2 regions of the Sphingobium sp. MI1205 genome follow, and region 1 is predicted to be linked to the other one. Evidence: riboswitches for the same ligand, from Rfam matches in the RefSeq annotation. Region 1 holds a riboswitch; the other holds the start of a gene.

Region 1 (11,173 bases):
CGCTTCCGGGTCCTGCAACCGCTCAAAGGGGATATCGACCTGCGTGATCCCCAACTCCTCGCCCTGATACAGGATGGCATTGCCGCGCAGCGCCATCAGCAGCGCTATCTTCATCCGCGCGAAAGCGGCGCGATCCCCCGCCTTGCACCATCGCGACAAGGCGCGCGGGGCGTCATGATTTTCAAACGCCCAACTGGGCCAGCCCATGCCCGGTTCATTCGGCCAGCGCGCCGCCGTCTCCGCCACCAGCGCCGGGGTGAGCGCGGGGGCATAGAGGAAATCAAAGCCATAGGCGCTGTTCAGCAGATCGTCCCCTGCCGTGTACGCCTTCATCTCCATCTCGGCGCGGTCGCCCCCGACTTCCGCCATGGTGAAGATCGCGCCATAGCGGTCGGTCAGCGTCCGGATGCGCTCGACAAAGCCCACCACATCGGGGTGCGACTGGCTGTAACGGCGGATCTGATAGTCGAAGGGGCGGGTGCGCGGCTTGCCGTCGTCGGGGGCAGGCGGGTTGTCGCGCAGCAGCGGGTCATGCATCGCATGATTGAGCGCATCGAGCCGGAAACCGTCCACGCCCCGGTCCAGCCAGAAGCGCATGGCGTCCAGCAGCGCGTCCTGCACCGCCGGGTTGTGGACGTTGAGCTGCGGCTGGCTGACCAAAAACTGGTGCATATAATATTGCCGCCGCCGCGCATCCCAGGTCCATGCCGGGCCGCCGAACACTGACTGCCAGTTGCAGGGCGGCGACCCGTCCGACTTGGGATCGGCCCACACATACCAGTCCTGCCGCGCATTGGTCCGGCTCTCGCGGCTTTCCCGGAACCAGTCATGCACGTCCGATGTATGGGCATAAACCTGATCGATCGTGACTTTCAGGCCCAGCGCATGCGCCCGCGCCACCAGCGCGTCGAAATCCTCGATCGTGCCGAAAATCGGATCGACCCCGCAATAATCGGCGATGTCATAGCCAAAGTCCCGCATGGGCGAAGTGAAGAAGGGCGAAATCCAGATCGCGTCCGCGCCCAACCGGGCAATATGCTCCAGCCTCTGCGTGATCCCCCGCAGGTCGCCAATCCCGTCACCGTTGGAATCCTGAAAGCTGCGGGGATAGATCTGGTAGATGACGGCGCCCTTCCACCATGGCTGGCCGGAATCGCTCATGCGCTGCTGCTCCCTTTTGCTGCGGGTGCAGCATACACATGTCCGCGTCGCCATCTACCGCTTGCGGGCGGCGCGCGTGCGCTTTATCAGCAGGCCCGCGACAGGTTCCCCCACCAGGGATGAAAAGGGAAGTCGGGTGTAAAACCCGCGCTGCCCCTGCAACTGTAAGCGGTGAGCGGACTGGCCACAGCGCCATTGGGGAATGAACGTCCCCGAGAAGGCGGCCGGAACGCACTGACCCGTGAGCCAGGAGACCTGCCTGACGCAGTCGTTCTTCGACCGGACAGGGTGTGCCGGGCGGACGGGGTTTCCCTCGCGTAGCGACAGCCATCGCCTTGCCGGTTCGGTTGTGCAGTCCTCTGCGCGCCCGCGCCCACAGGCTGTTTGCGGGTCAGGAAAACGAAGGGGACCATCATGACGGTCTTTCATGTCACTATGGTTATGGATTGGCGGCGCTGATGCTGCGCCCGGTGGAAAACCGCGCTTCGGTCGTCGTCTGCTCGACGTGCCGCCTCTCGGCTGACGCGCGTGAGGATGGCGAAGGACGGCGCGGCGGCGCGCTGCTCGCCGACGCGATGCGCGCGCTTCAGGCCGGTGATCCAGCCTATGCGGCGGTCGATGTTCAGGACATGCCATGCCTGTTCGCGTGCCAGCGCCATTGCGCCGTCCATTTGCGCGGGCCGGGCAAGGTCGGCTATGTGCTTGGCGATTTCACCCCTGACGCAGACGCCGCGCGCGCGATACTCGACTACACGCTGCGCCACGCCGCCAGCGAAGAGGGCGTCGTGCGCTATGCCGATTGGCCGCAGGGGGTGAAGGGGCACTTCATCGTCCGCACCCCGCCAGAAGGCTTCATCTGCACATGATCCATTTTCAGGATGGGGCTGCCTTCGCCCGAGCGCTGGAGGCGCTGCCGGGACCGGACGAGCAGGCGATCGCCGCCGCCGCCGCACGACAGGCGACGCTGACCAAGCCCGCCGGTTCGCTCGGCCGGCTGGAGGAAATCGCCCTGTTCATGGCGGGCTGGCAGGCACGGGAACGGCCCCGCGCCGACCGCCTCCACGTCGCCATCTTCGCGGGCAACCACGGCGTCGCCGCGCGCGGGGTCAGCGCCTATCCGGCAGCCGTCACCGCGCAGATGGTCGCGAATTTTCGAGGCGGCAGCGCGGCGATCAATGCGCTCGCCGCCGCATGCGGGGCGGAGCTGTCGATCGTCCCGCTCGACCTTGACCGCCCCACCGCCGACATCTGCGAAGCCCCCGCGATGAGCGAGACGGACTGCCTCGCCGCGCTCAATGCAGGCGCAGCGGTCGTCCACGCGGATTGCGACCTGCTGATCGTCGGCGAAATGGGCATTGGCAACAGCACGCCCGCCGCTGCCCTGTGCGCCCAGTCCTTTGGCGGCCTGCCGCGGGACTGGATCGGGCGCGGCACCGGCGTCGATGAAGCCGGTCTGGCGCGAAAGGCCGACGCGGTCGCGCGCGCCCTTCACCTCCACGCGCCCCATTGCACAAACACCTTCGAAACGCTCCGTCGCCTCGGTGGACGAGAGATTGCCGCCATGGCCGGCGCCGTGCTCGCGGCCCGGCAGATGCGCGTGCCGGTGCTGCTCGACGGTTTCATCTGCGGCGCGGCGGTGGCCCCTCTCGCGCGCGACAATCCCGCCATCACCGACCATTGCATCGCGGGCCATGTGTCGGCGGAGGCGGGCCATGCGCGCCTGCTCCGCGCCTTCGGGCTAACCCCGCTGCTTCAACTCGACATGCGCCTTGGCGAAGGCAGCGGCGCAGCGGTTGCGGCACAGATCGTCCGCTCGGCCCTCACCGCGCACGATCAGATGGCCACCTTTACCGAAGCCGCGGTCTCAGAAGCCGTATGAACGCCCACATGCTTCACCTGATGCGCCACGCCGCGCCGCAGACGACTGGCCTGCTGCTTGGCCAGCTGGACATGCCGCCCGATCCTGACGCCGTGCCGCTCTGCGTCGAACGGGCCCGCGCCATCCATTTCGCGCAGGTCATAAGCTCCGACCTCACCCGCGCCAGCCGCCCCGCCGAGCGGATCGCTGCTGCCGCCCAGGTGCCCCACCATGCCGATCCCCGATGGCGCGAATTGCATTTCGGCGCGTGGGAGGGAGCCGACCCTTCAACCCTTCCCGCTGCTGAAACAGCCCGCTTCTGGGATGCCCCCGACGACAATCCTCCACCGGGAGGAGAACGCTGGTCCGACCTGCGCCGCCGTGTCCAGGGCGCGCTCGTCCATATCGACCAGCCGACCTTGGTGCTGAGCCATGCCGGATCCATGCGTGCGGCGCTGTCACTGCTCTGCGGCTTTTCCTATCGGCAGGCCTGGGCCATCGACCTGCCCTATGCCGCGCTGCTCTCCCTGCGCGTCTGGCCCGGAGATGCTCCGAACGCACAGATAACGGCGCTGACTACATGAAGCGGCTGATCCTCGCCCTGCAACTGATGACCAGCCTGCCGCTGCCATCCGTCAAGGCGGACGACAGCGACTTTGCCGCCTCCATCCGCTGGTTTCCCGCCGCCGGTATAGCGGTGGGCGGGGCGGCCGCGATGGCGATGATGCTCGGCCTGCGCGCGGGGCCGTGGGCGGCGGCGCTGCTTGCGCTGCTGGCATGGGTAGCGATGACCGGCGCGCTGCACCTCGATGGGCTTGGCGACATTGCCGATGGCGCAGGCGCGGCGCATGGCGACCGGGCCCGGCTATCTGCCGTGTTGGCCGATCCGCATATCGGCAGCTTCGGCGTGGTCGTGATCGTGCTCCAGCTGCTGACGAAATTGATCCTCCTGCGCATCTGGGCGGAGCAGCTTGCCCCTTGGACTCTCATCCCGCTTGCCCTGATCGCGCGGATCGGCCCGCTCGCCTGGACACTGTGGCTGCCGCCGCTGCATGAAGGGCTGGCCAGCCGCTTCCGCCACGGGGTCAAGCGCGCGCATCTGCTCCCATGGTCCGCGCTGGCGCTTGCGTCATGCGTCATGCTCCCCGCCCTTGCATCCGCTGCCCTGTTCATCCCGCTCTGGGCATGGTGGCTGCGCAGCCGGATCGGCGGCATTTCGGGCGACGGCCATGGCGCGGGCATCGAACTGGTGGAAAGCGCGCTGCTCGCCGCGCTGGTACTTGCCCAATGAGCGATATGTTCCGCTGGCATGGAGGGCGCCTTGCGCAGGCCCGCGATCATTATGGCGCGGACGGTCAGCCCTGGATCGACCTGTCCACCGGCATAAACCCGCGGCCATGGCCCGGTGCTGCCCATATTGCGCCGGACTGGCAATCCCTTCCCGATCCCGCAGCGCTCGCCGACATGGAAACCGCCGCCGCCAGTCATTTCGGCGTCGCCCCCGCCCATGTCTGCGCGCTTCCCGGCAGCGAGATCGGCCTTCGCATGCTTGGCAAGCTGCTGGATCGGCCCGGCTGTCATCTCGTCCCCTCCTACCGCACCCATGCCGCCGCTTTCCCCGGCTCCCTGCCGCTCGATGCGCCGGAACAAGCGCCGCCGGGCACGGCATTGCTGCTCGCCAATCCCAACAATCCCGATGGCCGCCTGTTCGCGCCAGCAAAGATGCAGGCACTGCTCGCCCGGCAGGAGAGGGACGACGGCTGGCTGATCGTGGATGAAGCCTTTGCCGACAGCGTCCCCGGCTCCAGCATCGCCGGTGAAGCGGGGGAGGGCAGGCGCCTCATCCTGCTGCGTTCCTTCGGCAAGTTCTTCGGCCTTGCGGGTGTCCGCCTTGGCCTCCTTGTCGGGCCACCCTCAATCATCGCCGCGTGTCGCGCCATGCTGGGGGACTGGCCCTTGTCGGCGGCAGCGATCGACTTTGGACGCGCCGCCTATCGCGACCGGCTCTGGATCAACCGGACCGTCGCGGATTTGCGCAACCGCGCCGCCCATCTCGACCGGATGCTCGCCCGGCACGGCCTCAACCCGCGCGGCGATTGTCCCTTGTTCCGCCTCGTGGAAACGCCCGCCGCCGCCGCGCTGTTCGACCGTCTGGCGCGTCAGGCCATCCTGACCCGGCCGTTCGACGATCAACCGGACTGGCTGCGCCTGGGCCTGCCTGCGGACGATGCCGCCATGGCCCGACTGGACGAGGCGCTTGGTTGAACTGGTTGCCCTTATCCTTGACGCGGCGCTTGGCTGGCCGGGGTGGCTCTATGCGCGCATCGGCCATCCGGTTGGCGCTTTCGCGCGGATCATCGCCGCCTGCGAACGCCGCTGGAACCGGCCCGGCCTTGGTAACGGGCGCAGGCGGATGGCGGGCGTCGCCACGTTCCTGATCCTGCTGCTGGTCGCAACCCTTGGCGGGTGGCTCATCCAATCGGCCCTTCGCCGTCTGATGGGCGCATGGGCCTGGACAGGGATCGCGCTCGCGGCCTGGCCCGCGCTCGCCCAACGCAGCCTGTTCGATCATGTCCTGCCCGTCGTGAAGGCGCTCAAGACCGGCGATCTTCCGGCAGCGCAGCAGGCTGTCGGGCATATTGTCGGCCGCGACACCGCGTCGCTTGACGAGGCTGGCGTCGCCCGCGCGGCCATCGAAAGCCTCGCCGAAAGTTTTTGCGATGGCGTCGTAGCGCCGCTCTTCTGGCTGTTCGTCGGCGGCCTTCCCGGCGTCTGGGCCTACAAGGCTGTGAACACCGCCGACAGCATGATCGGCCATCGGGAAGAACCGTTCGCCGCCTTTGGATGGGCCGCCGCGCGTTTCGACGATCTCCTGAATCTCGCCCCGGCGCGCCTGTCTGCCATCCTCCTTTGCGTTGCCGGGCCGGGGGGCTGGCGCGTCCTTCGCCGCGATCACGCCCTTCACGCTTCGCCCAATGCCGGGTGGCCAGAGGCGGCGATGGCGGGCGCGCTGGACGTCCGCCTTGCCGGGCCGGTTCAATATGATGGCGTTCGCCATGACAAAGCGTGGATCGGGGGCGATGGCGCGGAAGCGACACCGGCCGCCGCCAGCGCCGCGCTTGCGCTTTATGTTCGCGCCTGCCTCCTGCTCTGGCTGGTGGCCGCGATGATCGGAGGTATCGGTTGATGACCGCATTTCGCAGGCTTCTGGTGCTGGGCGGCGCCCGTTCGGGCAAAAGCCGGCTTGCGGAAACGCAATGTGAAGCGATGCCGGGCGCGCTCACCTACATCGCCACGGCCCAGGCGTTCGACGCGGAAATGAGTGACAGGATCAGCCATCACCGCGCCCGCCGCAGCGCCCGGTGGCATACGGTGGAAGCACCCATCGACCTGCCGGCCGCCATTGCCGGCGCGCATGGATCGGGGGCGATCCTGGTTGATTGCCTGACCCTCTGGCTATCCAACCTGCTGCTGGCGCAAGAGGATATCGCGGGCTGGACCCGCGCGCTGACCGCCGCCATTGCGGATTGTGGCCCGCCCATCCTGTTCGTCAGTAATGAAGTCGGCCTTTCCATCGTCCCCGAAAACGCACTCGCCCGCCGGTTTCGGGACGAATCGGGCTTGCTCAACCAGCATATCGCCAAAGCCTGCGACCGGGTTCTGTTCGTTGCGGCGGGCTTGCCCTTGATCCTCAAGCAGGACGGGCGCGCCATCATATCGTCTTAATAATGCATTCAACTTCGCATTGATGCGGGAACCTCAGCCGGCATTTTCGTCGCAGCCGGGAACGTCGGCTGCGCATGGATCGGGGCATATGCGGGGAAATAGCAGGGCTATTCGCATGGGCGGAATAAATTCATTGTGCGAATCGTCGGGGTGATATTTGGGTGCGACCGGCTTGCCTGCGATCGATCGGATCAATATGGCACCGCCCAAGAATATTTGGAGGGGTTTTATGGAAGCCATCAATCATGGCAGGGGCGATCGGCCCCGGACTGGCGGAAATGGGAAGACCACCAGCGTCTCGACCGGATTGCGGCTTCTGGACAGGGGATATAGCAAGTGAACGCTCTTAACGCAGATTATCTGTTCGTCTTCATATTGGCGGCTTTCGTCGGTTTTCAGCTGATCAAGAAGGTGTCGCCGCTGTTGCACTCGCCGCTGATGTCGCTGACCAATGCGATCGCGGCGGTTGTCATTGTCGGGGCGATCGCGATCACGGGTGAAGAAGGGGCGACGCCGCTTGGCAAGACGCTTGGCTTCATCGCGGTATTCTGTGCGACGGTGAACCTGGTCAGCGGGTTCATGATTACGGACCGCATGCTCAAGATGTTCAAGCCGCGGGGGAAGTAACCGATGGACGCCTTCGTTCCTTTCGCGGCAATTGCCGCCTCGTCCCTGTTCATCCTGTCGCTGATGTGGATGAGCCATCCTTCGACTGCCCGTCGCGGCGTGCGCGCGGGCGAGATCGGCATGGTCATCGCAATCATCGGCGCGCTCGTTCACCATGAGGTGGTCGATTATAACCTGATCCTCATCGCGATGGTTGCCGGTGCGGCTGTCGGCATTCCGATGGCGCTGCTGATGCCGATGACGGCGATCCCGCAGCGGACCGCCATCTCCCACGCATTCGGCGCGCTCGCCGTCGGCCTGATCGGCGCCGCCGAATATTACAAGCATGCCCATGCCGAATATGCAGGCAGCTTCGTCATGTGGGCGCTGATGTTCGAAATGGCGCTGGGTTTCCTGACCTGCACCGCATCGGTCGTCGCGTTCGCCAAGTTGCAGGAATTGATGGGCAGCCGTCCGGTGTCCTTCCCCGGCCAGCGCATCGTCAACGGCGCCGTCGCGCTTGGCGCGGTCGTCGTGGCGGTCGTGCTTGCGCTGGACCCGACCCAGACCTGGCTGTTCCCGGTCTTTGCGGCTCTCGCATTGCTGTTCGGTATCCTGCTGGTCATCCCGATCGGCGGGGCGGACATGCCGACCGTCATCGCGCTGCTCAACAGCTATGCGGGGCTTGCCGCCTCGGCCATGGGCTTTGCGCTTGGCAACAAGCTGCTGATCGTGGCGGGCGCGCTTGATGGTGCGTCGGGCTTCATTCTGGCCGTCATCATGTGCAAGGCGATGAACCGCAGCTTCGCCAACGTCATGTTTGGTGGCTTCGGTACTGTCGCCGCGGGCGTCGCAGGCGGCAAGGATGACCGCGTCGTCCGCTCCGCCTCGGCGGAGGAAGCCGCCATGCAGCTGGAAAACGCCAGCACCGTGGTGATCGTGCCCGGTTACGGCATGGCCGTCGCGCAGGCGCAGCACAAGGTCAGCGAACTCTACCAGGCGCTGACCAAGAAGGGCGTGGATGTGAAATTCGCGATCCACCCGGTCGCTGGCCGCATGCCAGGCCACATGAACGTGCTGCTGGCCGAAGCCAACGTGCCCTATGAGCAGCTGGTCGATCTGGACGACATCAACCCGGAACTGCCGCAGGCGGACGTCGCGGTGATCATCGGCGCGAACGACACGGTCAACCCCTCGGCGCGCGACGATCCCAAGAGCGCGATTGCGGGCATGCCGATCATCGAAGCGGACCGGGCCAAGTCGGTGTTCATCATCAAGCGTTCGATGAATGCGGGCTTCGCCGGGATCGACAATCCGATCTATTATAACAGCAACACCCAGATGCTGTTCGGCGACGCCAAGGACATGGTCGGCTCCATCGCCAAGGAATTGAGCGGGGGCAGCGGTCTTCACTGACCCGCGCTTTCGCACCGAACAGGGAAAGCCCGCTGCCCCGCGCAGCGGGCTTTCTTTTTGCCTGCCAAAATGCCCATCGGGTCCGATTCTACCGCCATTTTCGCCATCACATTCCAAAGTGCCGACAATGACACTTTACCCTCCGGCAAAGTGTCATTGGTGACAAAAGCGACCGGCGGCATGATCAGGGGATTCACATTGGCCTCTACCTGTGCTTGATTCATCCCCGTTATGTTTCACGGTTCGATCAAGCCTCGCTCTGCTGGCAGCGGAGACCTTTCCGCCCTGCTGGACCGGCTTGCCCATGCCAGCACGCGTCCGCGCTATGCGTTCATGCTGCTCACACTGATCGCAGAAGTGGCGCGGCCGGACGGCAGCGCCGGACCTTTCATAGCCAAGGATGGCGCGTTGGAGCCGCTACGCGACTGGCTTTGCGATGCGCTGACGCCGATGGGCGGTCGCGATCCGCGCCGCCTTGCCCTTGCCGAGCGGGTGCGCGCGGAACTGGCGGGGCAGGGGATGTTGCCCGCCGATCCTGGCGCCGCCAGCGCTGCGGTCGAAGAAGAAGTGAAGCTGCGCGTGCGGGCATCCGGCAAGACCAATCTAAGTCGCGCCGTGTCGGAAATGGTCGCCGCTGGCCTCCTGCGCCGCCATTATCAGGGTTACAGGGTCGATCATCATAATCGTGGAGCGCGGCGGCAGGCGGTCTACACCCTGACCGGCCTTGCCCGCATCCTGATCGCACCCGTCGCGCCGCAGCCAATGGGTCCGCCACCCGCGCCAAAGCTACAGCCGCGTCAGGGCGAACTCAGCCTTTGAACGGGTCGCTGCGCCCTCACATCCCGCCTCTCTTCCGTTAGCGCCAAAGCGCGTCCAGGAGCGGCAGCGCCCATCCTTGCGGCCTGTGACGGAAGCAGTCATGCGCCAGATCATTCTTCAGCGGCTGGGCGGCGCGCGCGCGTTTCCGTGCCACTGGTCGGCTGCATCGTCAGCCTCCGCCTGACCCGCGACGCATCGATCATGCCACGGCAAGCGCCACCGGCGAGGCGGGTCAGTAGCAATCAAGGCAAACGAGCCATCGCCTTGTGGGCAACGGCTCGTCTTGCATCTTTCAGGAAATAACGATCAGCCGACGGTTTCCGTCGGGGCCGGGGCCGGAGCAGCCTTGGCGCGAGGCTTGCGGGCCCCTTTCTCGGCCTTGACCGCTTTTGCCGCCTTGGGCGCGTCGACCGACTTTGCCGGAGCCTGTGCCGGAACCTTGGCGGCGGGCTTCGCAGGCGCCTTGGCCGGCTTTGCTGCCTTGACCTTGGCCGCAGGTGCTTTCGCTCCGCTTGCCGCTGCGGCCTTGGGCGCCTTCACCGTGGCGTCGGCCGCCTTGGGCGCTGCCGCCTTCTCTCCGCCAGCCGCAGGCGCGGGCTTGCGGCCAAGGCCAAGGCGCGTGGCGACGGCGCGGCGGGCCTCGGAATAGCTCGGCGCGACCAGCGGATAGGATTTGGGCAGATTGTAGCGCTGGCGATAGTCGTCCGGCGAAAGGCCGTGGGTCGCCAGATGCCGTTTCAGCGTCTTGTACGGCTTGCCGTCGATCATGCTCAAAATATGCTCGGGCGACGACAGGCTTTTGCGTACGGAAACTGCGGGGGTGTAAGTCGCGGCCTGCGCATCGCCAGCATTCGGCGACAGATCATCAGTCAATGCGGCGCGCGTTGTACGGATCAGGTCGGCCAGCGTTTCGCTGGGAACCGAGTTGTTGGAGACAAACGCGCTCAATAGCTGAACAGTGAGCGTCGTGATGTCAGGCTGCGAATTTTCAGACATTGGCACGCTTCTCCACGCAAAATAACGACGGTGGCCTTCTGCGCGCTTTGCATTCAAATGTAAATCGCCTTTGCCGGTCGAATCTCCGACATATCTGTCCCTCTCGTGGACGTTTCTGATCTTTCGGCGACGTCGCGGTGTATATCAAATGTTCGTCTTGGCAAAATGGGCCGGCGACATGTCAGGCCAAGATGTCAATTGCCGTGCAAGCAGGGAAATATTGTCATGCTGCTGGTCGATGCAACGGCAAGTCATATCATTGCATGGGCTTTGCGGCGGATGACAAAAAAAAGGCCGGTCCCGAAGGACCGGCCAGCTGAGTTTTTAGGAGAGGATGCCTGAAAGGCAGGGACGCCTCTGGCCCCCCGGGCCTCTCCTGACAATTGTTTAGATCGCTACTTCGATTGCATGTCATGCAATCGTAACATAGCGGCGCTCACTCCCTTTCAGGAGGCGCGCGGCGTTCAGCCGTTCAGCTGGTCCTTGACCGCCTTGGCAGGCGTGAAGGTCAGCTTCTTGGAAGCGGCGATCTGGATGGTGGCGCCGGTCGACGGATTGCGGCCTTCGCGCGCGGGCTGGTCCTTGACCTTG
Region 2 (11,173 bases), on a different replicon from region 1:
CAAGAAGGGACCGCTGAGCCAGGGCATCGTCCATGGCCACAGCGTCGCCTGTCCGCTGCATAACTGGAACATCGCCCTCAAAACGGGCGAGGCGCAGGGCGCGGACGAAGGCTGCACGCCGACCATCGCCGTGAAAGAGGAGGGCGGTCGCATCCTGATCGCCCGCCCCACGGCGCTGAAAGCGGCTGCGTGAGCTTCCGGTCCCCAGCCACAACGGCGGGGACCCGGGTGGGGGCGCCATGCTGGCCATCCCTTGCGGCAGGCGCCTCCACCCAATTCTTGTTCCTCGGGAAGAAGAGGTAAGAGCATGGACCAGGCCATCCGCACCACCTGTGCCTATTGCGGCGTCGGTTGCGGCATTTCGGCCACGCCGACCGGGCCCCGGTCGGTTATGATCAAGGGCGATGAGGCGCACCCGGCCAATGCTGGCCGCCTCTGTTCCAAGGGCACGCATCTGGGCGAGACAGTTGGGCTGGAAGGCCGCCTGCTGCATCCGATGATCGGCAACAAGCGCGCCAGCTGGGACAAGGCGCTGGATCTGGTAGCGAAGAAGTTCCGCGAGACTGTGGATCGCTACGGTCCCGACAGCGTTGCCTTTTATGTCTCCGGCCAACTGATGACCGAAGACTATTATGTCGCCAACAAGCTGATGAAGGGCTTCATTGGCACATCGAACATCGACACCAACAGCCGCCTTTGCATGTCGAGCGCCGTTGCAGGCCACAATCGCGCCTTTGGCGAGGATGTTGTGCCCGCCACCTATGACGATCTGGACGAAGCGGATCTCATCGTGCTGGTCGGCTCCAACACCGCCTGGTGCCACCCGATAGTCTATCAGCGCATCCAGGCAGCGCGCGCCGCGCGTGGGACCAAGCTGGTGGTCATCGACCCGCGCCGCACCGAAACCTGCGAAGGCGCGGACCTGCATCTGGCCGTAAAGCCCGGCACCGACGTCGCGCTGATGAACGGCCTGCTTGCCTGGTGCGACCAGGAGGGCGTCACCGATCCCGCCTACATCGCTGATCATGTCAATGCACCCGAAGGTTTTTGGGAGCATATCCGTGAGCATCACGACCTTTGGACCACCGCCAAGACCTGCGACATCGCGCCTGCGCTGCTGGAACAGTTCTTCAAGCTGTTCGCCGCGACCCCGCGCACCGTCACCATGTTCAGCCAGGGCATCAACCAGTCGATCCGCGGCACCGATCAGGTGAACGCAATCATCAACGTCCATCTCGCCACCGGCCGCATCGGCAAGCCGGGAGCCGCGCCATTCTCGATCACCGGCCAGCCCAACGCCATGGGTGGCCGCGAAGTCGGCGGGCTTGCCTCGACGCTGGCCAGCCACATGGACTTCGCGCCCGAAAATGTGGAGCGGGTAGGCCGCTTCTGGGCTGCGCCGCGCATGGCGACCAAGCCGGGCCTGAAAGCCGTCGATCTCTTCCGCGCGATCAATGAAGGCCGGGTCAAGGCGCTCTGGGTGATGGCGACCAACCCCGCCGTCTCGCTGCCCGATGCCAATAGTGTGCGCGAGGCGCTGGAGAGCGTGCCCTTCCTCGCCGTGTCCGACATCATGGCCGACACCGACACCAGCGTTCATGCCGATGTGCGCCTGCCCGCTGCTGGCTGGGGGGAGAAGGACGGCACCGTCACCAATTCGGACCGGACCATCAGCCGCCAGCGTCCCTTCCTGGACTTGCCCGGCGAGGCCAGGCCCGACTGGTGGATCGTCACCGAAGTTGCCCGCCGCATGGGTTGGCGCAACGCCTTCGCCTATGACCGGCCCGCGGACATCTGGCGCGAGCATGCGCGCCTGACCGCCTATCAGAATGACGGCCAGCGTGTGCTTAACTTGCGCAGCTATGCGACCATCGGCAACGATGCCTACGAGGCGATGGAGCCGTTTCGCTGGGGTGAAGAAAGGCCGTTTTCGGATGGGCATTTTTCGACGCCCGACGGCAAGGCGCGGTTCGTCCTGACGAAGCAGATGGATATTCAGGAGCCACTGAAGCAGTGGCCAATGACGCTCAACACCGGGCGCTATCGCGACCAGTGGCACACGATGAGCCGCACTGGCCTCTCGCCCAAGCTGGCGCGTCACCGCGAGGAGCCGCTGGTGGAAATCCATCCGCGCGACGCCGACGAACTGGGCATCGTCGATCGCGATCTGGCGCGCGTCCAGACCGCGCAGGGCAACAGCATCTTCCGCGTCGCGATCAGCGATGGCCAGCGCCCGGGCGAAATCTTCACGCCGATCCACTGGACCGACCAGATGTCGAGCGGCGGCCGCACCGGCCTGCTGCCCCGGCCCCTCGTCGATCCTCATTCGGGCCAGCCGGGCTTCAAATCGACCCCGGCCAGCGTCGAGAAGGTCGCGACCGAATGGAAGGGTTTTCTGATCCTGCGCGGATCGGAGCCGGTGAAGCTGCCCTGCCTGTGGGCGACGAAGATCAGCGTGCCCGGTGGCGCCCTTTACGAGGTGGCGGGCAATGGCGATCCGGCGCGGCTGGAGGCTTTCCTGCCCAACGGCGACCGGGTCGAGGCGATGGACGCATCGCGCGGCACCCGCCGGATCGCGACCATCAGCGAGGGCAAGCTGTGCGGCGTGCTGTTCGTGACGCGTACCGGCTTGCTGCCCTCGCGCGACTGGCTGATCCGGCAACTGGAGGCCGACGGCGTGGGCGGTTCGGTGCTCGCGGCGCGCGGGCCGGGCAGCCAGCCGGACAAGGGCGCGACGATCTGCGTCTGCTTCGATATCGGCCTCAACCAGATCATGACCGCCATTCGCGAGCAGAGCCTGGTCGATGTGCCCGCCATCGGCAAGGCGATCGGCGCAGGAACCAATTGCGGCTCCTGCCGGCCCGCACTCGCCAACATCCTTGCCCAAATCCCGCAGGAGGCCCTCCATGCAGCAGAATGAACTGATTGCCCCCGGTGAGGTCTGGCTGGTGGGCGCTGGCCCCGGCGATCCCGACCTTCTCACCCGCAAGGCCGAAAAGCTGATCGCCGCGGCAGATGTCGTCTTTTATGACGCGCTCGTCGGTCCCGGCGTCCTTGATCTCATCCCTGCTAGCGTTGAACGCATCAGCGTCGGCAAGCGTTCTGGCCGCCATAGCAAGGCGCAGGAAAGCATCAACGATCTGCTGCTCGCCGCCGCGAAGGCTGGAAAGCGTGTCGTGCGCCTCAAGGGCGGCGATCCATCGATCTTTGGCCGCTCCGCCGAGGAGATGGAGCATCTGGCCGCGGACGGCGTCCGTTTTCGCATCTGTCCGGGCATCACCACCGCCAGTGCTGCTGCTGCGAGCGGCAGCGCCTCGCTCACCCTGCGCGGCGTCGCGCGCGGGCTGACGCTGGTGACGGCGCATCTGAAGGCAGGCGAGCCGCTCAAGCTGGACTGGGAAGCGCTCGCGCGCCCCGGCGGCACGCTTGGCATCTATATGGGCCGCGCCGCCGCCGGAGAGATCAGCCGGCAGCTTATCGCTGCTGGCCGCGATCCGGAAACGCCGGTGATGGTTGCGGTCAACGTCTCGCTGCCCACCGAACGCCTCATCCGGGGCAAGCTTTCCGCGCTCGCCTTTCTGGTGGCGACCATCAGCGATGAAGACCCGACCCTGCTTTTGATTGGTGAAGCCGTGGCGGGCACGGCCATGCCTGTGGATGTCGCCGCGAGCGTCGCCCTTCAGGTCTGAGGCCCTGCCTCCATGTCTTCTCCTTGAGCTTGTCGATGCCTCTGCCTTAGTTGGAAGGAAGGTGAGGGGCATCGACAAGCTCAGACATTGCCCAACCTGTTCAGATCTTCCTGCCGGTTGATATTGGGCAGCACAATATCCGTCCGATCGACAATGCGGGCGCCGATCCGGTCCAGCCAACCATATATGGACCGGTTGTTGTCCTCTGCCAGATGTGCGTCCATCCCGACTGCGAGGGATGCAGGCCAGAAGCCCGCCAGTTGCTGACCCTTGAGCACCGCCGCACAATCGCCGACCAGCGCTTCGGCCAGTGCCACCGGATAGACCGGCATGTCGCACCCGGTGGTCAGCACCGCGTCAAACCCCTGTTCGGCCGCATGATGCAGCGCCGCGTTCAGCCCGCCCAGTGGCCCCATGTCAGGCGCTGGCCGGTCGGCAAGGCATGTCATGCCTTCGATATCCCGCCCGCAGACGACGACAGCTTCCACGTGCGGAGTTATCGCCGCCACGGCATGATCCAGCAGCGTGCGCCCGTCTGGCAGAAGGGCCGCCGCCTTGTCGCTTCCGAACCGGCTGGATCGTCCTCCGGCAAGCACTGCGCCCAGCAATCGCATCCAACCACTCCTTGGCAGAACCCTGTCTTTCCCCTATGGCGCGCCGCGTGAGCGGGCAACCGTTGACATGAAGAAGATCGCGCCGGTGCCCATTTGGGCTTGAAAGGGAATGCGGTGCGGATGGCTTGCCCATCCAACTCCGCGGCTGTCCCTGCAACTGTAAGCGGCGAGCGCGATGCACGGGGGACCTGCGCTTTCGAAAGGGGAAGGCGAAGGGACCAGCCACTGGGCGTCAGCCCGGGAAGGCTTGTGCATCGCTGCCTTGACCCGCGAGCCAGGAGACCTGCCGGCGCATGGTCGCTCTTGCCTTGGGCCCAGGGATCGGCCCGGGCACGGTGTTTTCCGTCTGAGCGACGCAGCGGCGGGAGCCGCATCGGTGCGCGGGGCGGGACACTGGCGTCTGTCCTTCCCGCATGCCGACCGTTTGCGCGGATGCTCCTGCCTGAAGTCGCGTGACGCTCAGGGAAGACAATATAATGTTGAAAATCGGAATATCGCTCGTGGCGCTGCTGGCTGCCACGCCCGCACTCGCGGAACAGTCGGACAGCATCGTGGTCACCGCGCTTGGCATTGAACAGCCGCGGGATGAAGTCGGTCAGGCGGTTTCCGTCATTGATGCGCAGACCATCGAGACGCGCCAGAATGTCAGCGTGGCGGACCTGATCGCGACCACGCCCGGCATTCGCTTCAATCGCGCTGATGCTGTTGGCGGAGTGACCGGCATTTCAATCCGGGGCGCTGAAACGACGCAGACGCTGGTGCTGTTGGATGGCGTCAAGATCAACGATCCCAGCGGCATTGGCGACGCTTATGATTTCGGCAATCTGCTGACGGGCAATATCCGGCGGATCGAGATACTGCGGGGTTCCAACTCGGTCGTTTATGGCAGCCAGGCAATCGGCGGCGTCGTCAACATCATGACCGGAGAACCAGGCGATGGCTTTGGCGGGTCCGCCTCGGTGGATTACGGCTATGCCGATACGGTGAATGCAAAGGCGGACGTTTCGGGCAGTAGCGGCATCGTGTCGGGAAGCGCGGGGGCCGTATGGTTCCGCACCGACGGCATTTCGGCTGCGCAGGGTGGCACGGAAAAGGATGGCTATGAAAATATCGCCGCCCACGCCAAGCTGAAGTTTAGCTTGGCCGATAATCTGAGCCTCGACCTGCGCGGCTATTATATCCACGCCGACCTCGACACCGATATTTTCTTCGCCGAGCCGATGGAGTCCACGGACAGCAGCAAGCTGAACCAATATATCGGCTATGCGGGCCTTAACCTTGCCCTGCTTGACGGCAAGCTGACGCAGAGGGCGGCGGTCACCTGGTTCCGCAACGACCGCGACTATTTCTCGTCCTTCGGGGACTATGGTTATTCGGGCACCAATCTGCGTTTCGAGTATGAAGGCGTCTACCAGCCCTTCGATCAGGCGAAGCTGGTGTTCGGCTATGAGCATGAGAGCCCGGATTACGACTTTTACGGCTTTGGATCGGGAGGCGCGAAGGCGAACATCGACAGCGTCTTCGCCCTTGCCGTCGTCAAGCCCTTTATCGGGCTGTCGCTGACTGGCGGCGTGCGTCATGATGACCATAGCCAGTTTGGCGGCGCGACCACCTTAGGCGCGAACGCCAACTACACCCCCAATGACGGCGCGACCAATATCCGCGCCAGCTACGGCGAGGGTTTCAAGGCTCCCTCGCTCTATCAGCTTTACGATGGCTTCAACGGCAACCCCGCTTTGCAGCCTGAAAGGTCGAAGAGCTATGATATCGGCTTTGACCAGAGCCTGGACGGAGGGCGCGCGTTGTTTTCCGTCACCGCTTTCCGCCGCGACACGCGCGACCAGATCTATTTCGACGGCGTCATCCCGCCGTTCGGGCAATATATCAACCTCACCCGCACCCGCGCCGAGGGTATCGAGGCGGCCGTGACGCTGAAGCCGGTCGATGCGCTTACGGTCACCGCAGCATACAGCTATGTCGATGCGGTGGATCGCTCCGAAGGCGGCATCAACGAAGGAAAGCTGCTGCCCCGCCGCGCCAAGGACGCTGTCAGCGTTTCGGCTGACTACATATGGACTTTTGGCCTGTCAGCCGGAGCGACCCTGACGATGGTGGGCGACAGCTTCAACGACGCCGCCAACACGCAGTCACTTGATGGCTATGCGCTGCTGGGCGTGCGCGCATCCTTGCCCATTACCGGCAGTCTCGAAATCTATGGCCGCATCGACAATCTGTTCGATGAGGAATACGCGACCGTCTATGGTTACAACACTTATGGGCGTTCGGCCTATGGCGGCGTGCGTGTTCGTTTCTAAAGTCTGGCGAGAGGGGCGGGCGTGAGCCTTTGCCCCTCAGCGTCCGGGCGTAGCGTTGACCTGCGCCTTGGCCCTGTGCCTGGCGTCGCGAAGCTGCGCCACGATGCTGCGTGCCGCCTTCACATAGGCAGGCCCGCCGCACACCGTCCACGCCTGCGGCAGGCGGATGCGTGGGATCGAGCGCAGGGCGGGATGGTGCAGCATCTCCGTCCCTTGATCGACGATCTTCTCGCTGCCGCTTTCCACGATCAGCCAGTCTGGTCTGGCCGCGATCATCTGCTCCAGCGGCACCTGGGCCAGCGCTGGCTTGCCCAGCCTGGCGGCAAGATTGGTCAGCCCGGCGCGGCGGATCAACTCATCGACCAGCGTGCCCGTACCGGTCATGTACCCGCGCCGCTGGTAATAGGCAGCCACGCCGCCGCGCGGGACGGGGGGCAGGGCGGCAAGGTCGCGCTCCATGGCGCGGATAAGGGTTTCGCCGCGCTCGGGATGACCCACGGCGGTCGCCACCTCGCGGATTTGCGCCCGTATGGTCGCGAAACTGTCCGCGCTCGGCAGGCCCAGCCTGCGCCATTGCCCCGACGGCGCACCTACGACGCCGCCAGCGCCATCGGGAAAGCCGATCAACAGGTCGGGCCGGATCGCCAGCACTTCCTCCGCGGGACGCCGAAGGACGCGAAACTTGCGTGCCCGCGCCACGGCGGCCGACAGTTCCGGATCATGTCCATAGGGACTGAGCGCCGCGATCTGTTCGGGATCGGCGAGCGCCAGCACATATTGATCGGCGCAGGTGTTGAGCGACACGATTCGCCGGGGAGCGGGGGATGCCGCTCCCGTCAAGCCAAGCGCACAGAGCGCCGCGATCACCATTTTTCCGCGCATGAAACGGGCCTTATCAAGCAACAGCCGGGACGCAAGCCATGAGCCTGCACCGTCACCCGATGCTGATCCCTATTCTGGCCGCACTGACCATTTTCGCCGCGCTGGGATCGATCACGCTAGGCGCGGTTCCGCTCAGCGCCACGCGCATTTTTGCGGTCCTCACGGGCGGCGGCGACGAGGTTGCTCGCGCGATTCTTGTCGATCTGCGCATGCCGCGTATGCTGCTGGGCGTCATCGTCGGCGCGATGCTCGGGCTGGCTGGGGCCGCCCTGCAGGGTTATCTGCGCAACCCGCTGGCCGAGCCCTCGGTCCTTGGTGCATCCAATGCCGCCGCGCTGGGCGCTGTCTGCGCCATATATTTCGGTCTGGCGCAGATGCACCCGGCCATATTGCCTATCATGGCAATCGCCACCAGCCTGATGGCGATCACCGCGCTTTTCCTGCTCGCGGGGCCATCTGAAAGCCCGCTGACGCTGATCCTCGCGGGTATCGCCGTCGCCACGCTGGCGGGGGCTGGTATCAGCCTGTCGCTCAACCTCTCACCTAACCCGTTCGCGGCGATGGAGATTATGAGCTGGTTGATGGGCAGCCTTGAAAACCGCAGCTATGCCCATGTTTGGATCGCGCTGCCCTGCGTCCTCATCGGTGGCGCGCTCCTGTTCGCCGATGGCCGCACGCTCGATGCGCTGACGCTGGGCGAGGAGGGCGCGCAGGCGCTGGGCGCTGACCTTGGCAAGGCGCGGCTGCGCATCATGCTGGGCGTCGCCATCGGCGTGGGTGGGGCGGTTGCGGTTTCCGGCGCGATCGGTTTCGTCGGCCTGATCGTGCCGCATCTGGTTCGTCCGCTGACCGACCGTTCGCCTTCGGCGATCCTGCTCCCTTCGCTGCTCGGGGGGGCGGCGCTGCTCACCTTCGCCGACATTGGTGTCCGGCTGATCCCGACCAGCAGCGAATTGAAGCTCGGCGTGCTCACCGCGTTGCTTGGCGTGCCGGTCTTTCTGGTCCACCTGATGCGGGAGCGGCGGCTATGGTGACCATCCGGGCCGAAAGCCTGTCCGTCCGCCTTGGGCGTCATGCCGCCGTAACCGCCGTTACCATGACGCTGGAGCCGGGCCAGCTGGTCGGCATCATCGGTCCCAATGGCGCGGGCAAATCGACGCTGATCCGTGCCCTGCTGGGCCTTGTCCGTGCGAAAAGCGGCGAGGTCTGGATTGATGAGAGTCCGATCGCCAGCCTCAGTCGCAAGGATGTGGCGCGTCGGGTAGCCTATCTGCCGCAGGGCCAGACGCTGCATTGGCCGTTATTGGTGGAACGGCTGGTGGCGCTCGGCCGGATGCCGCATCTGGGGCCACTGTCCCACCTGTCAGATCAGGATGAGGCCATTGTCGATGCCGCGCTCACCCGCGCCGATGTTCTGCATTTGAAGGGCCGAATCGCGACGGAACTGTCGGGTGGCGAGCGCGCCCGCGTCCTGCTGGCCCGCGCGCTGGCGGTGGGCGCTCCCGCGCTGATCGCCGACGAACCGCTCGCCGCGCTGGATCCGGGGCATCAGCTTGATGTGATGGACTTGCTCAAGGCCGAAGCGAGCGCCGGGTCGTTGGTGGTGACTGTGCTGCACGACCTGGGCATGGCGGCGCGCTATTGCGACCGGTTGCTGCTGATGGACAAGGGCAGGCTGGTCGCTGATGGCAAGCCGATGGCGGTGCTGACCGAACAAAGCCTTGCTGAGGTCTACGGCATATCGGCTTGCATCGAGCCTGATGGCGAATGGCCTCTGATCCTGCCGACGGGGCGAATCAGAGGCTAAACAGGGAGAGTTTATTACTCCCCAAAAGCCTTGGGAGCGGCTGCCACTACCGTATAGGTGCCCGTGCTGATTTCCGATACTTCCAGCGCGCGTTCCGCCACGCCATTCCGGCCGAAGCGGAATGCGCCGTCGATGCCGGAAAAGCCGCCCGAATCGCGGAGCCTGGCGGCCGGGAAAGTCGTCCCAGGCTTCCAGTCGCGCGCGATCCGCACGGTCAACAGCACGGCGTCATAGCCCAGTGCCGACAGGCGGAACGGTGCGCTGCCATAGCGTGCGCGATATTTGTTCGCCAGCTGGCCATAGAGTCCGTCGGAAACAGTGGCGAACCACGCGCCGCGCAGTGCCGGGACGGATGCCAGCCCCCTGTCCGTATTCCACAATTCCGTCCCCAGCAGGCGTGCGGTGGCCCCGCCATTTTTTCGCACGATCGGGGCCAGCTGCATAGCGACCCGGCCGCTGTCTGCGATCAGCAGCGCGTCATAGCTGGACGACGCCTGCAATTTCTTGACCGCGGCCGTCATGGACGCAGGCGTCCGGTCGAATGTCTGCATAGACACGACCGTCCCGCCTTCTGCCTCTACCGCCCGGAGCAGGGACGTGCCCGACCGCTCGCCATAGGTGCCCTTGGGTATCAACGCCGCGAATTTCGAAAGTCCCTTGGCTTTTGCGAATTCGACGACCCGATCGATCGACTGGTTGGGATTGTAGCCCATGATGTAGACGCCGTTCCCGGCAACGCTGACATCGTTGGAAAAGCTGATGACCGGCACGTTGGCACGCGCCGCGATCGGGCCGATGATCCGCGCATCTTCGGCCAATAAAGGGCCAAGGATCAGCCGGTTGCCTTCGGCCAGGGCCTTGTTGACGGCCGCCGCCGCGCCCATGCCGGTGTCATAGGTGGTGATCCGTACCCGATCCGCCTTGGTATCCAGCAGCGCCAGCGTGGTCGCATTGGCGATCGACTGACCCACGCCAGCGTTGGGACCGCTCAATGGCACCAGCAGCGCCACGCGATGGCGCATCGTGTCGGTGGGCAGTCCTTGGGTCACATCGGGACCGCTGGGTGCGGGATCGACAGGTGCAGGGCCCGCGCCCCGTGGAACGACCGACTGACAGGCAGCGACCAGCAATGCGCTGGCCGCGAATATCATGCGCGCGCCGCGCTTCATGGCCGCGAACATGTTCGCTTGCCGGGAGGCATCCGTCTCTGTCATCTGGCGTCCTTATGGAAACTCAATCTTCTGGGCTGGAGCCCGGGCTTTACATCGTTGCGGGGCCGATCGGCAACCTTGGAGACCTTAGCCCGCGCGCAGCCGAAGTCCTGCGCCTTGCCGATGTAATCGCCGTGGAAGATACACGGGTGAGCGCACGCTTATTGCGGCATGCGGGATCAGACCGGCCGATGATCCCCTATCATGACCATAGCGCCGAAGGCGTGCGTGCGCGCCTGATCGAGCGCATGGCGGGCGAATCGGTCGCGCTGCTTTCCGACGCGGGCACGCCGCTCATTTCCGATCCGGGCTACAAGCTGGTTCGCGACGCCCGTGCCGCTGGACGGACCATCACGACGCTTCCCGGCCCCAGCGCGGTCATCGCCGCGCTCACCCTGTCGGGCCTCCCCACCGACCGTTTCCTTTTCATGGGGTTCCTGCCCGCCAAGCAGAAGGCGCGCGCGGACGCTCTGGGCGAAGTCGCCGCGCTGCGCGCCACGCTCATCTTCTACGAAAGCGGGCCGCGTCTTTCCGAAAGCCTTGCCGCCATGGCGGAGCATCTGGGTGACCGTGACGCCGCCGTATCGCGTGAAATCAGCAAGACGTTTGAGGAAACGCGGACCGGCACCCTCTCCGAGCTTTCCGCCCGCTATGC

Evidence for each region. A riboswitch is a leader RNA that binds a small molecule or an ion and turns the genes downstream of it on or off. The one in region 1 is predicted to bind cobalamin.
Region 2: linked by a shared signal. The riboswitch ahead of K663_RS13560 (TonB-dependent receptor plug domain-containing protein) and the one ahead of K663_RS18325 (DUF1636 domain-containing protein) in region 1 are both predicted to bind cobalamin.

Annotation. Positions count from the first base shown of each region.
Region 1 is NZ_CP005189.1:380,746-391,918, reverse strand. It holds gene K663_RS18330 (alpha-glucosidase) at 1-1,161, opposite strand, end outside; cobalamin riboswitch at 1,247-1,438, shown strand; gene K663_RS18325 (DUF1636 domain-containing protein) at 1,620-2,027, shown strand; gene cobT (nicotinate-nucleotide--dimethylbenzimidazole phosphoribosyltransferase) at 2,024-3,040, shown strand; gene K663_RS18315 (histidine phosphatase family protein) at 3,049-3,603, shown strand; gene K663_RS18310 (adenosylcobinamide-GDP ribazoletransferase) at 3,600-4,310, shown strand; gene K663_RS18305 (threonine-phosphate decarboxylase) at 4,307-5,284, shown strand; gene cbiB (adenosylcobinamide-phosphate synthase CbiB) at 5,247-6,206, shown strand; gene cobU (bifunctional adenosylcobinamide kinase/adenosylcobinamide-phosphate guanylyltransferase) at 6,206-6,745, shown strand; gene K663_RS18285 (NAD(P) transhydrogenase subunit alpha) at 7,082-7,372, shown strand; gene K663_RS18280 (NAD(P)(+) transhydrogenase (Re/Si-specific) subunit beta) at 7,376-8,767, shown strand; gene K663_RS18275 (hypothetical protein) at 8,761-8,991, opposite strand; gene K663_RS18270 (hypothetical protein) at 8,999-9,586, shown strand; gene K663_RS18265 (MucR family transcriptional regulator) at 9,893-10,582, opposite strand; gene K663_RS18260 (HU family DNA-binding protein) at 11,047-11,173, opposite strand, start outside.
Region 2 is NZ_CP005188.1:2,740,846-2,752,018, reverse strand. It holds gene nirD (nitrite reductase small subunit NirD) at 1-193, shown strand, start outside; gene K663_RS13575 (nitrate reductase) at 308-2,920, shown strand; gene cobA (uroporphyrinogen-III C-methyltransferase) at 2,907-3,689, shown strand; gene mobA (molybdenum cofactor guanylyltransferase) at 3,770-4,303, opposite strand; cobalamin riboswitch at 4,370-4,608, shown strand; gene K663_RS13560 (TonB-dependent receptor plug domain-containing protein) at 4,780-6,618, shown strand; gene K663_RS13555 (ABC transporter substrate-binding protein) at 6,655-7,500, opposite strand; gene K663_RS13550 (FecCD family ABC transporter permease) at 7,539-8,534, shown strand; gene K663_RS13545 (ABC transporter ATP-binding protein) at 8,528-9,307, shown strand; gene K663_RS13540 (penicillin-binding protein activator) at 9,322-10,521, opposite strand; gene rsmI (16S rRNA (cytidine(1402)-2'-O)-methyltransferase) at 10,533-11,173, shown strand, end outside.